2 linked regions of the Stappia indica genome follow. The protein of the gene in region 2 binds, or shares a complex with, the protein of the main gene of each other region. Links are inferred from orthologs where the notes say so. Each region holds a gene or a part of one and is shown on either strand. Other genes may lie near its edges. The genes, in order: GH266_RS03110 and pnp.

Region 1 (9,156 bases), 2.6 Mb from region 2 along the record:
TGCGCGCGACGAGCTGGAGGCGGTGAAGGCCGGCTACGCCCGCAACCGCGCGCTGCTGCTGGAGCGCATGCCGCAGCTCGGCTTTACCGAGCTGCTCCCCGTCGACGGTGCCTTCTACCTCTATGCCGGCATCCGCCCCTTCGCCAATGACAGCCTCGCCTTCGCCTCGCGCCTCTTGGAAGAAGCCGGCATCGCGGCAACGCCCGGCCCGGACTTCGATCCGGTCAACGGCCGGTCCTACATGCGCTTTTCCTTCGCCGGCGATCACGCCGTCATCACTGAGGCGGTCGAGCGGCTCGCCGACTGGCTGTCCCGGGCGGGGTGAGGGGGGCTGTCCGTCGAGTATGGGGGATCGCCTAACTGCTCACCGGCCGTGCCCCGCGCATCACTCGCACCCGCACGCTCCCGTCATGCCGGACCGCGGGACGCGGTAGCGTCATCGCGCGATCCGGCATCCAGACATCAGCCGCGGGCGTCAGCCCGCGCTTCCCAGCGTCAAAAGCCGAATGCAGCGCGCCTTTGGCGCGGCTGGTCCGCTGGATTCCGGATCTGGCCATGCGGCTGCGCCGCAGACCGTCCGGAATGACGGGATGAGAGGCAGGCGCGTAAGGAACGGCGGAAATGAGCCGCCAATGGTTCCCCACCCCTCGGCTGTCGTCCCGGTTTCGGCGCAGCCGAAGACCGGGACCCAGTAACCACCGACCGTCCGGCTCGGGCCTCAGCGCGGCCATGCTGGAGTTCCGCCCTCGCACCACCGCCGCCCCCGGCGGATACTGGATACCTGCCTTCGCAGGTATGACAGCCGGGAAGGTGGCGAAGCCGTCCCGATACACGCCCGCTTCACGGCGCGCGACACTCTCCCGTGCTTCACTCCGCGCGCCGCCCTCCCCTTTCGTCCTCCCGGACGGCGCTCGCTCTCGTGCACCGTCCTCTCGGTTCGTCACCCCGGCCAAGCGCAGCGCGACCCGGGACCGGAGAGCCGAGGACCTCAAGATGGCACTCTGGAACAACCCCACACCCGCCGTGCCTCTCCGGTCCCGGATCTTCGGCCTTGCGGCCTCGTCCGGGAAGACGCGAGGAGAGGTCTGAGCGCAGGGGCTGCGCTGCCACCGTCCTCCGCCTCACACCCGCTGAGGGTGCCAATGGTTCCCGGCTATCCGGCTTCGCCTGCGGCCGGGATGACCTCCGAGAGGGAGGCGGCGCCGTGCCTCTGCTCTTCGGTGATCATCCGACCGCCGTGATCCCACCCTTCGGCTGTCGTCCCGGTTTCGGCGCAGCCGAAGACCGGGACCCAGTAACCACCGACCGTCCGGCTCGGGCCTCAGCGCGGCCATGCTGGAGTTCCGCCCTCGCACCATCGCCGCCCCCGGCGGATACTGGATACCTGCCTTCGCAGGTATGACAGCGGAGGGAGTGGCGAAGCCGTCCCGATACACGCCCGCTTCACGGCGCGCGACACTCTCCCGTGCTTCACTCCGCGCGCCGCCCTCGCGTTTCATCCTCCCGGACGGCGCCTGGTCAAAACTGTCCGGATCTGTCGCGGCGCACGGCCTTGCGACAGACCGTTACAGCTTGCCCGTTGCCGGGGTCGCGCGCCTCTGCCACGCCTTGCTGCAGAGGAGGCAGACCAGTTTCGGAGAGCATCATGCTTCGCGTCCTGAAAACCCACGGAACCACGTTCACCATCGTTCTTTTCGCCGTCTCCGCCGTGTCCGGCATCGCCCTGTTCTTCCATTGGGGCTCGGCCGCCTTCCATGGCATGCACGAATGGCTGTCCATGGTGCTGCTGGCGCCCGTCGCCGTGCATCTGTGGCGCAACTGGCCCGGCCTTGCCGGCTACCTGAAGCGGCGCCAGCTTGTCGTTCCCGCCGCCCTCGGCCTTGCCGCCTCGCTGGCCTTCGCCGTCCCGGTGCTGACCGCCGGTGCCAGCGGCGGCAACCCGATGCGCGCCGCCCTGTCGGCGATCGAGAACGGCACCATCGCCGAGGTCGCGCCGCTCTTCGAACTGACGCCGCAGGCGCTGGCCGCGCGTCTCGCCGCCAAGGGCTATGTCGTGACGCTGGACGGCGACCTGGCCTCCGCCTCGCTCGCCGAGATCGCCAGCACCTCCGGCAAGCCCGCCGGTCCGGGCCTCATCGCCGATGTGGCCTTTGCGGAAGATCCTAAGCCCTGACAGGGCCGCGGGGACAAGTTTCGCGCCTCCCGGGGATAGTGCCGTCGGCGGCGAGGCGAGAGAGGGGGCTTTTCGGCGCGCGTCGGTTCCGACTTGTCCCCGCAGGCGGCCGGTTCCGCCCGCCTGGCCGATTTTGCGGGCGCGTCTCGATTTTTGCCGATTTCGAGACGGGATTTTGCAAAATCCGTCTCGAAATTTTCCAAAATTCCGCAAAACGAAAACGGCGCCCGGATATCCCCGGGCGCCGTCGTCATGTCATGGATGGAAGATCAGAAGAAGCTGCGGCGCTGCCACCAGCCGGACCGCTTCGGGCCGTCCGGGTCGGTCTCCTCGGTGCTGCCGTCCTTGGAGACGGTCTCGCGCACCACGACAGGCTCGCTCGGAGCTGCCGGCTGGGCTGGCGCCTCGGGCTCGGCAGGCTCGGAAGCCTCTTCTGCGACAGCCTCCACCGGAGCCTCTTCGGCCACGGTTTCGCCCGTCTCTTCAGCAGCTTCGGCAGCGGCCGCGACCGGCTCGGCCGGCTCTTCCGCCGGTGCCTCGGCCTGCGTTGCAGGTTCCTCGGCCACGGTCTCGGCCACAGCTTCGTCAGCCTCTGCCGCCGGCTCGTCCGTCTCGGCGGGAGCCTCGGAAGCCGTCTCGCTCGCGGCTTCGGCCACAGCCTCGTCCGCGCCCGCCGTCTCCTCGGCAGCCGTCTCGGCGCCTGCGGGCTCGCTCACGCTATCCCCGGTCCCGGCATCGGCTCCGGCATCAGCCCCGGTCTCGGCATCGCTCTCGCCGCCTTCGGAGGCCTGCGCAGGCGCATCGCCGTTTTCGTTCTCGCCGTTCTCGCCCTCGCCATCGCGGCGGCTGCGGCGACCGCCCCGGCGGCCACGGCGGCGCTTGCGGCGCGAGCGCTCGTCCTCGTCGCCCTCTTCCTGGCGGCCGGCGGCGCTGGTCTCGCCTTCGCCGTCGCTCTCGCTCTCGCCGTCCTCGTCGCCTTCATCGGCGTCGGCCTGGCGAGCCTGCTGCGGCTGGTCGTCGTCGGAGCCCGGACGCCGGCGACGGCGGCGGCGGCGGCGCTTGCGCCCGCCATTCTCGTCGTCGCCCTCGTCGCGGTCGCGGGCGGAGGAGCCGCGCGGGGTCTCCTCCTCGTCCTCTTCGACCTCGATCTCGACTTCGTCGATCTCTTCGTCCTCTTCCACCGACATCGGCATTACGGTGGAGGGCTGGATCATGCGCGGGGCCGCGTCCGGGCGCGCCTCGATCGGCTCGCCGCGCTCCAGCACATAGTGCTGGCCGCTGTCCATGTGGCCGGCCTGCACCGTCACCTCGAGGCCGAAGCGGGCCTCCAGGTCGGCGAGGTGGCCGCGCTTCTGGTTCAGGATGTAGAGCGCCGCCTCGGTCGTCGTGCGGACGATCAGATTGTGCGTCGCGCCCTTCAGCAGGTGGTCCTCAAGCGAGCGCAGCACATGCAGCGCCACCGATTCCACCGAGCGGATCATGCCCGTGCCGTGGCAGTGCGGGCAGGGGGTCATGGAGCTTTCCAGGACGCCGGTGCGGATGCGCTGGCGCGACATCTCCAGAAGGCCGAAATGCGAGATGCGGCCGACCTGGATGCGGGCCCGGTCGTTCTTCAGGCAGTCCTTCAGCTTGCGCTCGACGGCCCGATTGTTCTTGTTCTCCTCCATGTCGATGAAGTCGATCACGATCAGGCCGGCAAGGTCGCGCAGCCTCAGCTGGCGCGCCACTTCCTCCGCCGCTTCCAGGTTCGTCTGGACGGCGGTGTCCTCGATATTGTGTTCGCGCGTCGACTTTCCGGAGTTGACGTCGATGGCAACCAGCGCCTCGGTCTGGTTGATGACGATGTAGCCGCCCGACTTCAGCGTCACCTGCGGCGAGAACATGGCGTCGAGCTGGCTCTCGACCATGAAGCGCGAGAAAACCGGCGTCGCGTCCTTGTAGGGCTGGACGTTCTTGGCATGGCTCGGCATGAGCATGCGCATGAAGTCCTTGGCTTCGCGATAGCCTTCGTCGCCGGCCACCAGGACCTGGTCGATGTCCTTGTTGTAGAGGTCGCGGATCGAGCGCTTGATCAGCGAGCCCTCCTCATAGACGAGGTAGGGCGCCGACGATTGCAGCGTCAGGTCGCGCACGTTCTCCCAGAGCCGCATCAGGTACTCGAAATCGCGCTTGATCTCGGCCTTGGTGCGGCTGGCGCCGGCGGTGCGCAGGATCACGCCCATGCCCTGCGGCACTTCCAGCTCGGAAGCGATCTTCTTCAGACGCTTGCGGTCGGTCGGGGTGGTGATCTTGCGCGAGATGCCGCCGCCACGGGCGGTGTTCGGCATCAGCACCGAATAGCGGCCGGCCAGCGACAGGTAGGTGGTCAGAGCAGCGCCCTTGTTGCCGCGCTCTTCCTTGACGACCTGCACCAGGAGCACTTGCCGGCGCTTGATCACTTCCTGGATCTTGTACTGCTTGCGGTGCTTGCGGGCGCGCTGGGGCAGCTCCTCCAGCGCGTCTTCCGCGCCGACCGACTCGACGTCGTCTTCGCCGTTCTCGTGATCGTCGGACGAGACGGCGTCGCCGTTCTCCTGCTCGGCGGGCTTGGCGGTCCTGCTCTTGCGGCGCGAGGGACGCTCGTCCTCGTCGGCGCGGGCGGCCTCCGCTTCCTCCTCTTCGATGAGCGCCTGACGGTCGGCCATCGGGATCTGGTAGTAGTCGGGATGGATCTCGCCGAAGGCCAGGAAGCCGTGACGATTGCCGCCGTAGTCGACGAAGGCGGCCTGCAGCGACGGCTCGACGCGCGTTACCTTGGCCAGATAGATGTTGCCGCGAAGCTGCTTGCGGTTCGCGGCCTCGAAATCAAATTCCTCGACCCTGTTTCCGCGCACCACGACGACCCGGGTCTCCTCCGGGTGCGCGGCATCGATAAGCATCTTGTTTGCCATTGATGGGTGTCTCCACGACCGTCGCGCCCGGGCGGCTTGTCACGCTCGTCCGGATCCGCGCGAAGGCGGTCGTTCTGTTCTGCGGTGTGATGAAAGACGAAGGGGTGCTGCACCGCGCGGCGATCCGTCCGGACCCGGCGACGCCGGTGACGGCGGCCTCGTGTCCGTTGTGGATCGTCTTCGCGCATTGGTTCATTGCAGCGCCCAGTAAGCCATGTTGCGGCGGCCACTGCCTCGCGGCGGGCCGGATGTGTCAGTCCTGCCGACTTGCGTTCCGGGCGCTGAGGCGGCCTCGGTGGCAAGTCGAGACGGGGGGGCTCCGGCCAGCCTTGCCGCCATCGTACGCCGGATGCGCTGAACGCAGCCGGACGCTTCATGCGCCTCGATCCGCGGCGAGCTTCCCGCGGCGCCGAAGGGGCGGCCGGGGGGCGCTACGGAGCGCCGGTCGGGACGCAAGCGTCCGGGGTGCGGGGCGTCGTCGATGCGCGACGTGCCATTGCGGGCTCGAGGCATCGATGACGTGCGGCACCATCGACCGGGTCCCGGTGTTCGGCTTTCGCCACGCAGACCGGGAACGCACGAATTCGATGGCCACCCTGCCGGGCGCCGCTGCCAAGTGATGTTCGCTGTCTACGAAAGCACAGTTGGCTTGACCGGACGCCGCCAGATGGCACCAGAGAGACCCAGGTTGAATCAGATTCAAATCCCGGACCCGTCGCATTTCTTTTACGGTCGCGAAAGGCATATGGCAAGTACGCTTGCAGGCAGGTGTCGACCTTTGCGTGCATCCGTGCCGCTGCGCCTCGCATTTGCGGGTGCCGCGTCGTATCGTCAATGAAAGGTTAACTTGCGACGCGCTACATCTTGCTGCAGTAAACCGGCGGGGCGGGCAGGGACCGGCGAGAGGCATATCGAGTGACGATCTTCGCACGCAAGACATGGCTGCTGGCGCTTGCCGCCGGCCTGGCGCTGCCGGCGGGGCCTGTCGCGGCCGAGACGGCCACCTCGCAGGCCGCATCCGCGCAGGCTGCCGTGACGCCGAGCGCCGGCGCGCCGGCCGTGGCGCGCGAAGCGCGTGTTGCCGGCGACGAAACGCGCACCCGCTTCATCATGGACCTGTCGGCGCCGGTCGAATTCGCCGTCTCGACCCTGTCCGATCCCTATCGCGTCGTCATCGACCTGCCGCAGGTGAGCTTCGAGCTGCCGCCGACGGCGGGGCAGGACGGGCGCGGGCTGATCACCGCCTGGCGCTTCGGCATGTTCGCGGCCGGCAAGTCCCGCATCGTGCTCGACGCGTCCGGTCCGGTCGCGGTCGACAAGTCCTTCGTGCTGCCGCCGGTCTCCGACCAGCCGGCGCGCCTGGTGCTGGACCTTGTCGGCACCAGCCGCGAGACCTTCCTCGAGACCGCGCAGGCGCCGGCGCCGCTGGCCTCGCGCAAGGGCGACAAGCTCACCGCGGTGCGCCGCCGCGACAAGCCGCTGATCGTGCTCGACCCCGGCCACGGCGGCATCGACACGGGCGCGCGGGGCACGTCCGGCACGCTGGAAAAGGCGGTGGTGCTCGATTTCGCCCGGCTGCTGCGCGACAAGCTGGTGGCGAGTGGGCGCTACGAGGTGCACATGACGCGGGACGACGACGTCTTCATCCCGCTGCGCGAGCGGGTGCACATCGCCCGCGAGATGGAGGCCGACCTGCTGCTGTCGGTCCATGCCGACTCGGTGCGAATCGGCCGCGAGCAGGTGCGCGGTGCCGGCGTCTACACCTTGTCCGAGACGGCCAGCGACGAAATTGCCGCAGCCCTTGCCGAGCGCGAGAACCGCTCGGACGTGATTGCCGGCATCGACCTTGCCAACGAGCCCGACGACGTCACCGATATCCTGATCGACCTGGCGCGGCAGGAGACCAAGAAATTCTCCTTCCTGTTCGCCCGCACGCTGGTGAACGAGCTGCGCGGAACGGCACAGCTGGTCAAGAATCCGCAGAGATCCGCCGGATTTCGCGTGCTGACGGCGCATGACGTGCCGTCCGCCCTGGTCGAGCTCGGCTATCTGTCGAACCGTCTCGACGAAAAGCTGATGACCACCGACGAATGGCGCGGGCGCATGTCGCAGGCCCTCGTTTCGGCCATCGACGGCTATTTCGGCCGGCGCTTCGGCGACGGCGCGATGCAGATGTCGCGCACCACGGCGGGCCAGGCGGCGGCCGAGCCGGAGGAGCAGGTCGAGTAGTCAAGCGGTCCCGCCTCAGCATCGCCATATTGGTCAAGGATGGAGGTGGTGTTGCGGGGCATGATCCCGGGCGGTTCGCCGCAATGCGGAACGAGGGGACGTAAAGCCCCGAATCCGCTATTGCGAGGGGACGCAAACAGGGGCATGACGGCGGGGCAGCCTCCCGCACCAGGCATCTTGCCGGACCGGACGGCAGACTGCTCCGGACGCGCGTCGAAGCGATGCGTGCCGGCCTGACCTGCGACGCAAGATCGAGATTACCGGGATAGACGAGCCGGATATATGAAGTTCCTGATCAAACTCTTCGGCTACCTGTTCGGCATCGGCGCCGTGCTGGGACTGCTCGTGGCCGCGGGCGTCTGGCTGTTCCTCCAGGACATGTCCGAGGACCTGCCGGATTACACCGCGCTCAAGAACTACGAGCCGCCGGTGATGACCCGCGTGCACGCGGCCGACGGCCAGCTGATGGCTGAGTACGCCAAGGAGCGGCGGCTGTTCCTGCCGATCCAGGCGATCCCGGACCTGCTGAAGCAGGCCTATATTTCGGCCGAGGACAAGAACTTCTACTCGCATCTGGGCATCGATCCGGAGGGCATCGCCCGTGCCGCGGTCGCCTATGTGCGCAATTACGGGTCCGGCCGCCGTCCGCAGGGCGCCTCGACGATCACCCAGCAGGTGGCGAAGAACTTCCTGCTGACCAACGAGGTGTCGATGGAGCGCAAGGTCAAGGAGGCGATCCTGGCCCTGCGCATCGAGCAGGCCTACACCAAGGACGAGATCCTCGAGCTCTATCTCAACGAGATCTATCTCGGCGTCGGCGCCTATGGCGTTGCCGCGGCCTCGCTGCTGTATTTCGACAAGTCGGTGCACGAGCTGACCCTGGAAGAGGTGGCCTATCTCGCCGCGCTGCCCAAGGGGCCGAACAACTACCATCCGTTCCGCGAGCGCGATGCGGCCATCGAGCGCCGCAACTGGGTGATCGATCGCATGATCGAGAACGGCTATGTCGACAGCCTGGCGGGCGAGGAAGCCAAGGCCAAGCCGCTGTCGGTCAAGCTGCGCTCGCGCGGCACGCACCTGTTCGCCTCCGAATATTTCTCCGAGGAAGTCCGGCGCGAGATCGCCGCCATGTATGGCGAGACGCGCCTTTACGAGGGCGGCCTGTCGGTTCGCTCGACCCTCGACCCCAAGCTGCAGGCGATGGCGCGCAAGGCGCTGATGGACGGGCTGATCTCCTTCGACCAGCGCCGCGGCGGCTGGCGCGGTCCGGTGCAGAAGATCGAGCCGGGTGCGGCCGACTGGGGCGTCGAGCTTGCCAAGATCGAGGGCATGCCGGACGTTCCCGAATGGCGTCTGGCGGTGGTGCTCTCGGTCGCCGCGGACGGGGCCGAGATCGGCCTGCAGCCGACGCGCGAGACCAATGGCCAGCTGTCGACGGAGCGCGAGCGCGTGACCCTGCCGCTGTCCGGCATGAAGTGGGCCCGGGTCAGCGGCCGCTCGCCGACCGATGCCGGCGACGTGCTGTCGCCGGGCGACGTCGTCTACGTCGAGAAGGGCGAGGGCGAGACCTACGAGCTGCGCCAGTTCCCGAGCGTCTCCGGCGCGCTGGTGGCGATGGACCCCTATACGGGCCGCGTGCTGGCGATGGTCGGCGGCTTCTCCTTCTCCCAGAGCGAGTTCAACCGCGCGACGCAGGCCTATCGCCAACCGGGCTCGGCCTTCAAGCCGTTCCTCTATGCCGCCGCGCTCGACAATGGCTACACGCCGTCGAGCGTGATCATGGACGCGCCGTTCGAGATCGCCCAGGGACCGGGCCTGCCGATG
Region 2 (8,860 bases):
CGGAAGATGCGGCTCAGTCGCGCAGACCGAGCACATCCTCCATCGTGTAGAAGCCGGGCTTCCTGTCGCGGGCCCACAGGGCCGCCTTCACCGCGCCCCGGGCAAAGATCTGCCGGTCCTGGGCGTGGTGAGAAAGGGTGATCGTCTCGAGCGGTCCGGCGAAGACGACGCTGTGATCGCCGATGACCGTACCGCCGCGCAAGGTTGCGAAACCGATGTCGCCGCGCGGACGCTCGCCGGTGAACCCGTCGCGGCTGCGCACGCTGCGCTCGGCGAGATCGAGGCCTCGGCCTTTCGCCGCAGCTTCGCCCAGGAGATAGGCGGTGCCGGACGGCGCGTCGACTTTGTGACGATGATGCATCTCGAGCACTTCGATGTCGAAATCCTCGTCCAGGGCCGCGGCTGCGCGGCGGACGAGCGCCGCCAGCAGGTTGACGCCAAGGCTCATGTTGCCCGACTGGACGATGCGGGCGTGCCGGGCGGCCGGGTGGATCGCGGAAAGATCTTCGTCGCCGAGGCCGGTCGTGCCGATCACATGGACGATCCGCGCCTGCGCGGCCAGCTCGGCAAAATGCCGCGAGGCGGCAGGCGCCGTGAAATCGAGAACCCCGTCCGTTGCCGCAAAGGCTGCGAGCGCGTCGTCCGTTACGGTGATGCCGCTCGCCGGCAGGCCAGCCAGCACGCCGCAATCCTGCCCGATCGCGGGGGAATCGGCCCGCTCGACCGCGGCCGACAACCGGACACCATCCATCTGCGAAATCGCGCGGATCAGCGCTCCGCCCATGCGACCGGCAGCCCCTACCACCGTCAGGCGCATTTCGCTCATTCCGCAACTCCGCTCGTGATCTGCCGGAACCTGATCCGGTCCTTGCGCGCGGTATAGCAGGTTGACCGGCTCGCGCAACGCTGCAGGCCCGCCCGAACGTCCGCAGGGGTGGAAGGCCCACGGTCGCGCGACACCTTACGGCCGTGGAAACACCTCATGTGCGGACACAATCAAAGTGGATTTTTCACGGTTTCTCAATCGTATGATGATCCCTTGCATGTGTCTGGCCAATCAGACAGACTTCTGGAAACGGCTGCCGCATCGGAATGCTACCGTGAGAAGAATGCGACTGCTCTTTCCGGTTCTCCTCCTTCTCTTCTTGGCGATGCTCCCGCCCGGTATCGCCAGATCCGACTTCGGCCGCAACTCTCTCGCCGAATTCTGGGAACTTCCCGATTTTTTTAAGGAATTCCCTGAGCAGCGCGAACTGAGCGCACGGTTCACCCAGCGGGTGCAGGGTGATGCGGTCCCCGCCAGCGCCCCGCTCGGCAAGGCGCGCATCGCCGTCGTCTATCCCGCCATCCAGGCCTCTGACTACTGGCGGCGCAGCATCGTGGCGCTGGAGCGCCGGCTGGACGAGCTCGGCATCCGCTACGAGGTGACGTCCCAGTTCACACTGCCGGGTCAGGAAATCCGCGAACAGACCCGGCAGATCGTCGAGGTGCTGAAGTCCGATCCCGACTATCTGATCTTCACGCTGGACGCCCTGCGCCACAAGGTTCTCGTGGAGCGCCTCATTGCCCGCGGCCGCCCGAAGGTCATCCTTCAGAACATCACCACGCCGCTGCGCGCCTGGGGCCGGGACCAGCCGTTCCTCTATGTCGGCTTCGACCATGCCACCGGTGCGCGCCTGCTGGCTGATCATGTCCTGGAAACGCGGCCGCAGCCGGAGTCCTTCGCCATCTTCTACGGCCTGAAGGGCTATGTCAGCCACGCCCGCGGCGAACCGTTCCGGCTTGCCATGGCGGAGCAGCCGGGGAAACGACTGGTCGCGTCCTATTATGTCGGCTTCGATCGGGAGAAGGCCCGCGAGGCGGCCGCTGAGCTGCTGCAGCGACATCCGGACCTCGGTTTCATCTATTCCTGCTCCACTGACATCGCGCTCGGCGTTGCCGATGCCATAGAAGCCGCGGGCCTGACGGGGAGGGTCGCCACCAACGGCTGGGGCGGCGGCAGTGCGGAACTCGACTATCTGATCGGGGGCCGTCTCGAGGCGACGGCCATGCGCATCAACGACGACAACGGCGTGGCGATGGCCGAGGCGATCTCGCTCGACCGTCAGGATCGCACGGAGGAGGTTCCCCTCGTCTTCTCCGGATCGTTCGCCCTCGTGTCGTCGGAAGACGCGCCGCAGCGTATCGAAGAGCTGAAACGGAGGGCGTTCCGCTACTCGCAATGACACGCAGGGCCGACTTCCGCTTCAACCGCTTCGTGCTCGGCCTGTTTGCAGTCGCGCTGCTGACGACGTCGGCCGTGCTTTTCGCAATCAGCTATGTCGGCAGCCTGTCCATCGCAGATCAGGAGCTGAAGCGCTTCGCCCGCAAGGAGGCGACGCTTGCCCGCCTCGTCTTCGACCAGACGTTCAGCCGGCTCGACACCTATCTGCGGGCACTGTCCGAGAATTCCGCACTCAGGCGTGCCGTCTGGTCCCGCGACGAAGGGCTCGTTCTGCAGATCCTGTCCGATGCCGCCCGTCAGCCGATCGGGGCGCAGTTCGAGCTTCTCAGGATCGACCAGCCCGACGCGCCGAACTGGGTGGATGCCGGCGCCTCGCTCTACGATCTCGACCAGATCCTCACCCCGGCCCTGCGTTCGCGCATGCCGGTCGGTCAGTGGCATCTGTTCACCGGCGGGGAGGCCAGCGGCAATACCGCGCCCGTGCTGCTTGCAGCCCTCTCCATTCCGCTGGTGGACGACATCGACGGCCGCGTGGTCGGCCAGTTGACCGGCGGCTACGTCTTCAACGACAGCAAGTACCTCCTGGACGATCTGGCCAAGGCTCTCGACACGGAAAGTCTCGCATTGTTTCTCGACGAGCGGGTGATCTCGGCCAGCGGCGAATTGCGGGATGCCGTACGCAGCGGCCGCGCGCCCCTGAAGCAACTCGGCCAGGTCGACCATGTCCTTGCAGACGACCGGTTGCTGATCCGCTCCCTGCTGGAGGAGGCCCCGGCCAGCCGGCCGCTCTACCTGGTCAGCGATCGGCCGGGCGAGACCATCGACAATATCGATGCGACCTATCAGACGCTGTTCACGCCGTTCCTGCTCTATGTTCTGGCCGGCTCCGTGCTCGGCGCCTACATCCTGCACCGCTTTACCAGCCCGGCGCTGGAGCGCCTCGTCAAGTATGCCGCGCGGATCCGTCAGGACACGTCCGACCTGACCTACAGACCTGGCAAGATCCGCGAGTTCAACGCCGTCGGTGTCGCGTTGCAGGAAGCGTTTCGCGACCTCAAGGAGTCGGATGCGCAGTTCCGGGCACTCATCGACGAGTCCCTGCAGGGCGTGTGCATCCACTCCAACCAGCGGGTTCTCTACATCAACGATGCGCTGCTGCAGCTGCTCGGCCGCGAGAGCGAGGATCGGCACAATGTGATCGGCTTGCCGGTGCTGGACCTGTTCGCGCCGGAAGAGCACGAACGCATGAAATCCTATGCACGGGCCCGCACCTCCGGGGCTTCCGCACCAGACGTCTACGAGGCGCGGGCCCTGTCGCGAACCGGAGAGCGGGTCTGGGTGGAAGTGTACCTGCGTCAGACCCGCTGGAACGGCGCCGGTGCCTATCACGTCACCATCACCGACATTTCCGAGCGCAAGCGCCAGGAAGAGCTGATCGTCCGCCAAGCCAATTTCGACGGACTGACCGGCCTGCCGAACCGCACCCTGTTCCGTGACCGCCTCGTCCAAGCGATGTCGCGGGCGCAGTGGGACGGCAACATCGTCGCCCTGCTGTTCCTCGACCTCGACCGGTTCAAGAACATCAACGACAGTCTCGGGCACAGCATCGGCGACCAGTTGATCAAGGAGACGGCGGTCCGCATCGGCGCGGTCCTCGACGATCACGATACGGTAGCGCGTCTGGGCGGCGACGAATTCGCCGTCATTCTCAGCAATGTCCGCAGCGTGATGGACGTGGAGATGACGGCAGCCCGCCTGCTCGCCCACCTGGCCCGCCCGCTGGTCCTTGGCGACGGCGTCGAGGTGTTTGCGACCACCAGCATCGGCATCACCGTGTTTCCCAGCGACGGGCGCGATGACGAACTCCTTCTGCGCCAGGCCGATACGGCGATGTATCACGCCAAGGCGGAAGGAGGTAACAAGCTGCGCTTCTTCTCCGCCCACATGAACGAACAGGTGGCGCGGGCGCTGGAAACTGAAAGCGCCCTGCGCAAGGCGCTGGAACGACGCCAGTTCACCTTGAACTATCAGCCGGTGATCGATATCGCACACAACCGGATCGCCGGCTGCGAGGCCCTGGTCCGCTGGACCGATCCCGAGCGCGGGCCTATCCCGCCGGCCGACTTCATTCCCATCGCCGAGACCACGGGACTGATCGTGCCGCTGGGCGCCTTCGTTCTGGAGGAGGCCTGCCTGTTCTATCGACGCTGCAGCGAACAGGGGCTCGACCTGCCAGGCATCAGCGTCAACGTCTCGCCGCGCCAGTGCCGCGACGAGAATTTCGTCGAGCTCGTCCGCGAGACGGTCGAGCGTACCGGCATGCCGCCGGAGCGGCTGCATCTGGAGATTACCGAGAGCGTCATGTTCGACGAGACCGGCAGCGACCCTGTCGAGACGCTCAACGCGATCCGCCGGCTCGGCATCCGCCTGTCGCTCGACGATTTCGGCACGGGATTTTCCTCGCTGAGCAACCTGAAGCGGTTTCCCATCGATGTCCTGAAGATCGACCGTTCGTTCATCCGCGACCTGGAGACCGACCGGGACGACCGCGCGCTGGTCGAGGCGATCGTGGCGATGGCCTCCAGCCTCGGCATCACCGTCGTCGCCGAGGGTGTGGAGACCGAAGGCCAGTGCGCGCTGCTCGACCGGCTCGGCTGCACCCGCATCCAGGGCTTCTATCTCGGCCGGCCGATGCCGGACGACCGGTTCCGCGAATATCTCGAGGCCCATGACGGCTCGTCGCGGCCGCGGCGCACCGCCACCAACTGATCCTCGCTCCACGCTGCTCCGCAAACGAAAACGGGCCGGAATAATCCGGCCCGTTTCCTCATGTCGGTGTCGAACGGCGGAGTGCGCCGGAAGGCCTCAGGCCTCCGCAGCGATCTCCTGGCCGGTCTCCTGGTCGACGACCTTCATCGACAGGCGGACCTTGCCGCGCTCGTCGAAGCCCATCAGCTTCACCCAGACCTTGTCGCCTTCCTTGACCACGTCGGTGGTCTTGGCAACCTTCTGCGGGGCCAGCTGCGAGATGTGGACGAGACCGTCCTTGGCGCCGAAGAAGTTGACGAAAGCGCCGAAGTCCACGGTCTTGACGACGCGGCCCTCGTAGATCACGCCCACTTCCGGCTCCGCGGCGATGGAGTTGATCCAGTTGATCGCGGCCTTGATCGCCTTGCCGTCGGAAGAGGCCACCTTGACGGTGCCGTCGTCCTCGATGTTGACCTTGGCGCCGGTCTTCTCGACGATCTCGCGGATGACCTTGCCGCCCGAGCCGATGACTTCACGGATCTTGTCGACCGGGATCTTCAGGACCTCGATGCGCGGGGCATGCTCGCCGAGCTCGGCGCGGGCCTCGGACAGGGCCTGCGACATCTCGCCGAGGATGTGGATACGGCCGTCACGCGCCTGGTCGAGCGCGACACGCATGATCTCCTCGGTGATGCCATCGATCTTGATGTCCATCTGCAGCGAGGTGATGCCGGTCGTGGTGCCCGCCACCTTGAAGTCCATGTCGCCGAGGTGATCCTCGTCGCCGAGGATGTCGGAGAGCACCGCGAAACGGTCGTCTTCCTTGATCAGGCCCATGGCGATACCGGCCACCGGCGCCTTCAGCGGCACGCCGGCATCCATCAGGGCCAGCGAGGTGCCGCAGACGGTCGCCATCGACGAGGAGCCGTTGGACTCGGTGACCTCGGAAACGACACGCAGCGTGTACGGGAACTCGTGATGCGCCGGCAGGAGCGGGTGCACCGCGCGCCAGGCGAGCTTGCCATGGCCGATCTCGCGGCGGCCGGGCGAACCCATGCGGCCGGTCTCGCCGACCGAGTAGGGCGGGAAGTTGTAGTGCAGCATGAAGGTGGACTTGTAGGTCCCCTCCAGTGCGTCGACGAACTGCTCGTCCTCGTTGGTGCCGAGCGTCGCGACGACGAGCGCCTGGGTCTCGCCGCGGGTAAACAGGGCCGAACCGTGGGTGCGCGGCAGGATGCCGGCCTCGGAGACGATCGGACGGACCGTCTTCAGGTCGCGGCCGTCGATGCGCTCGCCCTTGTCGAGGATGGCGCCGCGGACGATCTCCGCCTCCAGGTCCTTGAACAGGCCGCCGACGACGACCTTGTCGATGCCGGCGTCACCGGCCTCGGCGGCCAGCGTCTCGACCGTCTTGGCCTTGACCGCGTCGATGGCGTTGCGGCGGTCGGTCTTCTCGCGGATGGCATAAGCGGCCGTCAGGTCGCCGGCAGCCAGCTCCTTGATGCGGCCGGCAAGCACGGAGTGATCCGGCAGGTTGAGCTCGCGCGGCTCGCGGGCGGCGGTCTCGGCCAGCTTGACGATCGCCTCGATCACCGGCTGGAAGCCCTTGAAGCCGAACATCACGGCGCCGAGCATGATGTTCTCGTCCAGCTCCTTGGCCTCGGACTCGACCATCAGAACCGCTTCGCCGGTGCCGGCGACGATCAGGTCGAGCGCCGATTCCGGCATGTCGTCGACCAGCGGGTTCAGCACGTATTCGCCGTTCACATAGCCGACGCGGGCGCCGCCGATCGGGCCCATGAACGGCACGCCGGAGATCGTCAGGGCGGCGGAGGCCGCAACCATGGCGACGATGTCCGGTGCATTCTCCATGTCATGCGACAGGACGGTTGCGACCACCTGGGTGTCGCACTTGAAGCCGGCGACGAAGAGCGGGCGGATCGGCCGGTCGATCAGACGCGAGGTCAGCGTCTCGTGCTCGGACGGACGGCCTTCGCGCTTGAAGTAGCCACCCGGGATCTTGCCGGCGGCGAAGGCCTTTTCCTGGTAGTTCACGGTCAGCGGGAAGAAGTCCTGGCCGGGCTTCGGCTCCTTGGCGGAAACCACCGTGGCCAGAACCTTGGTCTCGCCATAGGTGGCGAGCACGGCGCCGTCGGCCTGGCGGGCGATCTTGCCCGTCTCCAGGATCAGCGGGCGACCGCCCCAATCCACTTCCACGCGATGAATATCGAACATTGTGTCATCCTATTTCGGTCACCCGGCCCGCATCCATATGCGGCCCGGGGTGCTCCCATGGGCAGGCGGAGGCGGCATCGTGCCATCTGCGCCATTCAAGCGACGCGCCATGGGCAAGACAGCAGGTGGCTCGTGCCCGCCCGGCGTGCTGCCGGTGCGTTCAAGCCACCTGCTATCCTGCCCCATGACCGTCTTTCGCCGCCAGTCCGGGCGGCAGATGCGCAAACGCGGCGCCCTTGCGGACGCCGCGTTGCCCGTACCGGTTAACGGCGCAGGCCGAGGCGCTTGATCAGGTCCTGATAGCGGCCTTCTTCGGTCTTCTTCAGGTAGTCGAGAAGAGACCGGCGCTGGCTCACCATCTTCAGCAGACCGCGGCGGGAGTGGTTGTCCTTGCCGTGGCTCTTGAAGTGTTCGGTCAGGTTGGCGATCCGCTCGGAGAGAATGGCGACCTGCACGTCGGCAGAGCCCGTATCCCCTTCCTTGATCGCGTATTCCTTGATCAGTTCCGCTTTGCGTTCAGCGGTAATCGACATCGGTCATGTCCTTTCAACGATAACCGCCCCGGACGTGTCCGGAGCGAGATTGAACACGCGCCGCGGCAAGAGTTCTCCGCGCTCGATCTCGCCGATCGCCACCAGTTCTCCCTGAGTGGTCACTGACACGAGGCCCGAAAACGCCGGGGCATCCCGCCCGCGCAGCAAAACGCCCTGCCCCCTTCGGAGGCGGGCGGCATCCTGCCGGCTGACGGCCAGCGCCGGGATGTCGTCCAGCGCGGTCTCTACAGGCAGAATGAAGTCGGCATGGGCCTCGGTCAGGCCCATGCCGGGCGCACATTGCCCCAACTCCTCAAGAGTTTCCAGCGGAATCATGTCCTCCTCGTCGAAAGGACCGACGACAAGGCGCCGCAAGGCGGCAACATGGCCGCAGGTGCCGAGCCGCTCCGCGATGTCGCGGGCGAGCGCGCGCACATAGGTGCCCTTGCCGCATTCCGCCTCGAAAACCGCGTGGTCGCGGTCCGGGCACTCCACCAGCTCGAGCCGATGGACATCGATTTCGCGCGCGGCCAGTTCGACCTCCTCGCCACCACGGGCAAGGTCATAGGCGCGCGCGCCGTCCACCTTGATGGCCGAGTATTTCGGCGGAACCTGGAAAATCGTGCCGGTGAAGTCCGGCAGCACGGCCGCGATCTCGTCCGCAGCGGGACGCGCGTCGCTGGTGGCGACCACCGCGCCTTCCGTATCGTCCGTCTCCGTCGCCTCGCCCCAGCGCACGGTGAAACGGTAGACCTTGCGCCCGTCCATCGCGAAGGAGACGGTCTTGGTCGCCTCGCCGAAGGCCACCGGCAGCAGGCCGGAGGCGAGCGGGTCGAGCGTGCCGGCATGGCCGACCTTCTCGGGGTGAAGGATCTTCTTCAGCCGCGTCAACGCGTCGTTGGAGGTGATGCCGACGGGCTTGTCGAGCACCAGCCAACCGTCGATGCGGTTGCGGTTCGCCTTCTTGCGTCGCCCCATGCCCTAACGTCCATCCTCATCAGGGGCCACATCAGGGGCTTCGTCGAGCTTCTCGTCGTCGTCCTCGTCAAGATCGCGGCGCACCTCGTCGCGGGACAGAAGCGCGGTGATCCGGTCGTCGTCGTCGAAGCGGGTGTCGAGC

The links.
Region 1: the proteins of pnp (region 2) and GH266_RS03110 are in contact, whole or in part, in a cryo-EM structure (PDB 9QH0), measured with the Escherichia coli proteins. The link is inferred for Stappia indica from one-to-one orthologs.

The regions. Positions count from the first base shown.
Region 1 is NZ_CP046908.1:677,075-686,230, reverse strand. The notes cover bases 2,243-5,476. They hold GH266_RS03110 (Rne/Rng family ribonuclease), read right to left. Parts: upstream 5,104-5,476; coding sequence 2,443-5,103; downstream 2,243-2,442. Outside these bases: GH266_RS03120 (pyridoxal phosphate-dependent aminotransferase), read left to right, coding at 1-325; GH266_RS03115 (DUF4405 domain-containing protein), read left to right, coding at 1,646-2,173; GH266_RS03105 (N-acetylmuramoyl-L-alanine amidase), read left to right, coding at 6,019-7,332; GH266_RS03100 (penicillin-binding protein 1A), read left to right, coding at 7,624-9,156. UniProt on the Escherichia coli protein: Endoribonuclease that plays a central role in RNA processing and decay. Required for the maturation of 5S and 16S rRNAs and the majority of tRNAs. Also involved in the degradation of most mRNAs.
Region 2 is NZ_CP046908.1:3,244,575-3,253,434, reverse strand. What follows is about bases 4,649-7,586. They hold pnp (polyribonucleotide nucleotidyltransferase), read right to left. Parts: upstream 7,208-7,586; coding sequence 5,090-7,207; downstream 4,649-5,089. Other genes in these bases: rpsO (30S ribosomal protein S15), read right to left, coding at 7,471-7,586; GH266_RS15265 (EAL domain-containing protein), read left to right, coding at 4,649-4,993. Also shown: dapB (4-hydroxy-tetrahydrodipicolinate reductase), read right to left, coding at 14-817; GH266_RS15270 (autoinducer 2-binding periplasmic protein LuxP), read left to right, coding at 1,110-2,225; more of GH266_RS15265, read left to right, coding at 2,222-4,648; more of rpsO, read right to left, coding at 7,587-7,740; tRNA pseudouridine(55) synthase TruB, read right to left, coding at 7,744-8,718; 30S ribosome-binding factor RbfA, read right to left, coding at 8,722-8,860. UniProt on the Escherichia coli protein: Involved in mRNA degradation. Catalyzes the phosphorolysis of single-stranded polyribonucleotides processively in the 3'- to 5'-direction. Also involved, along with RNase II, in tRNA processing.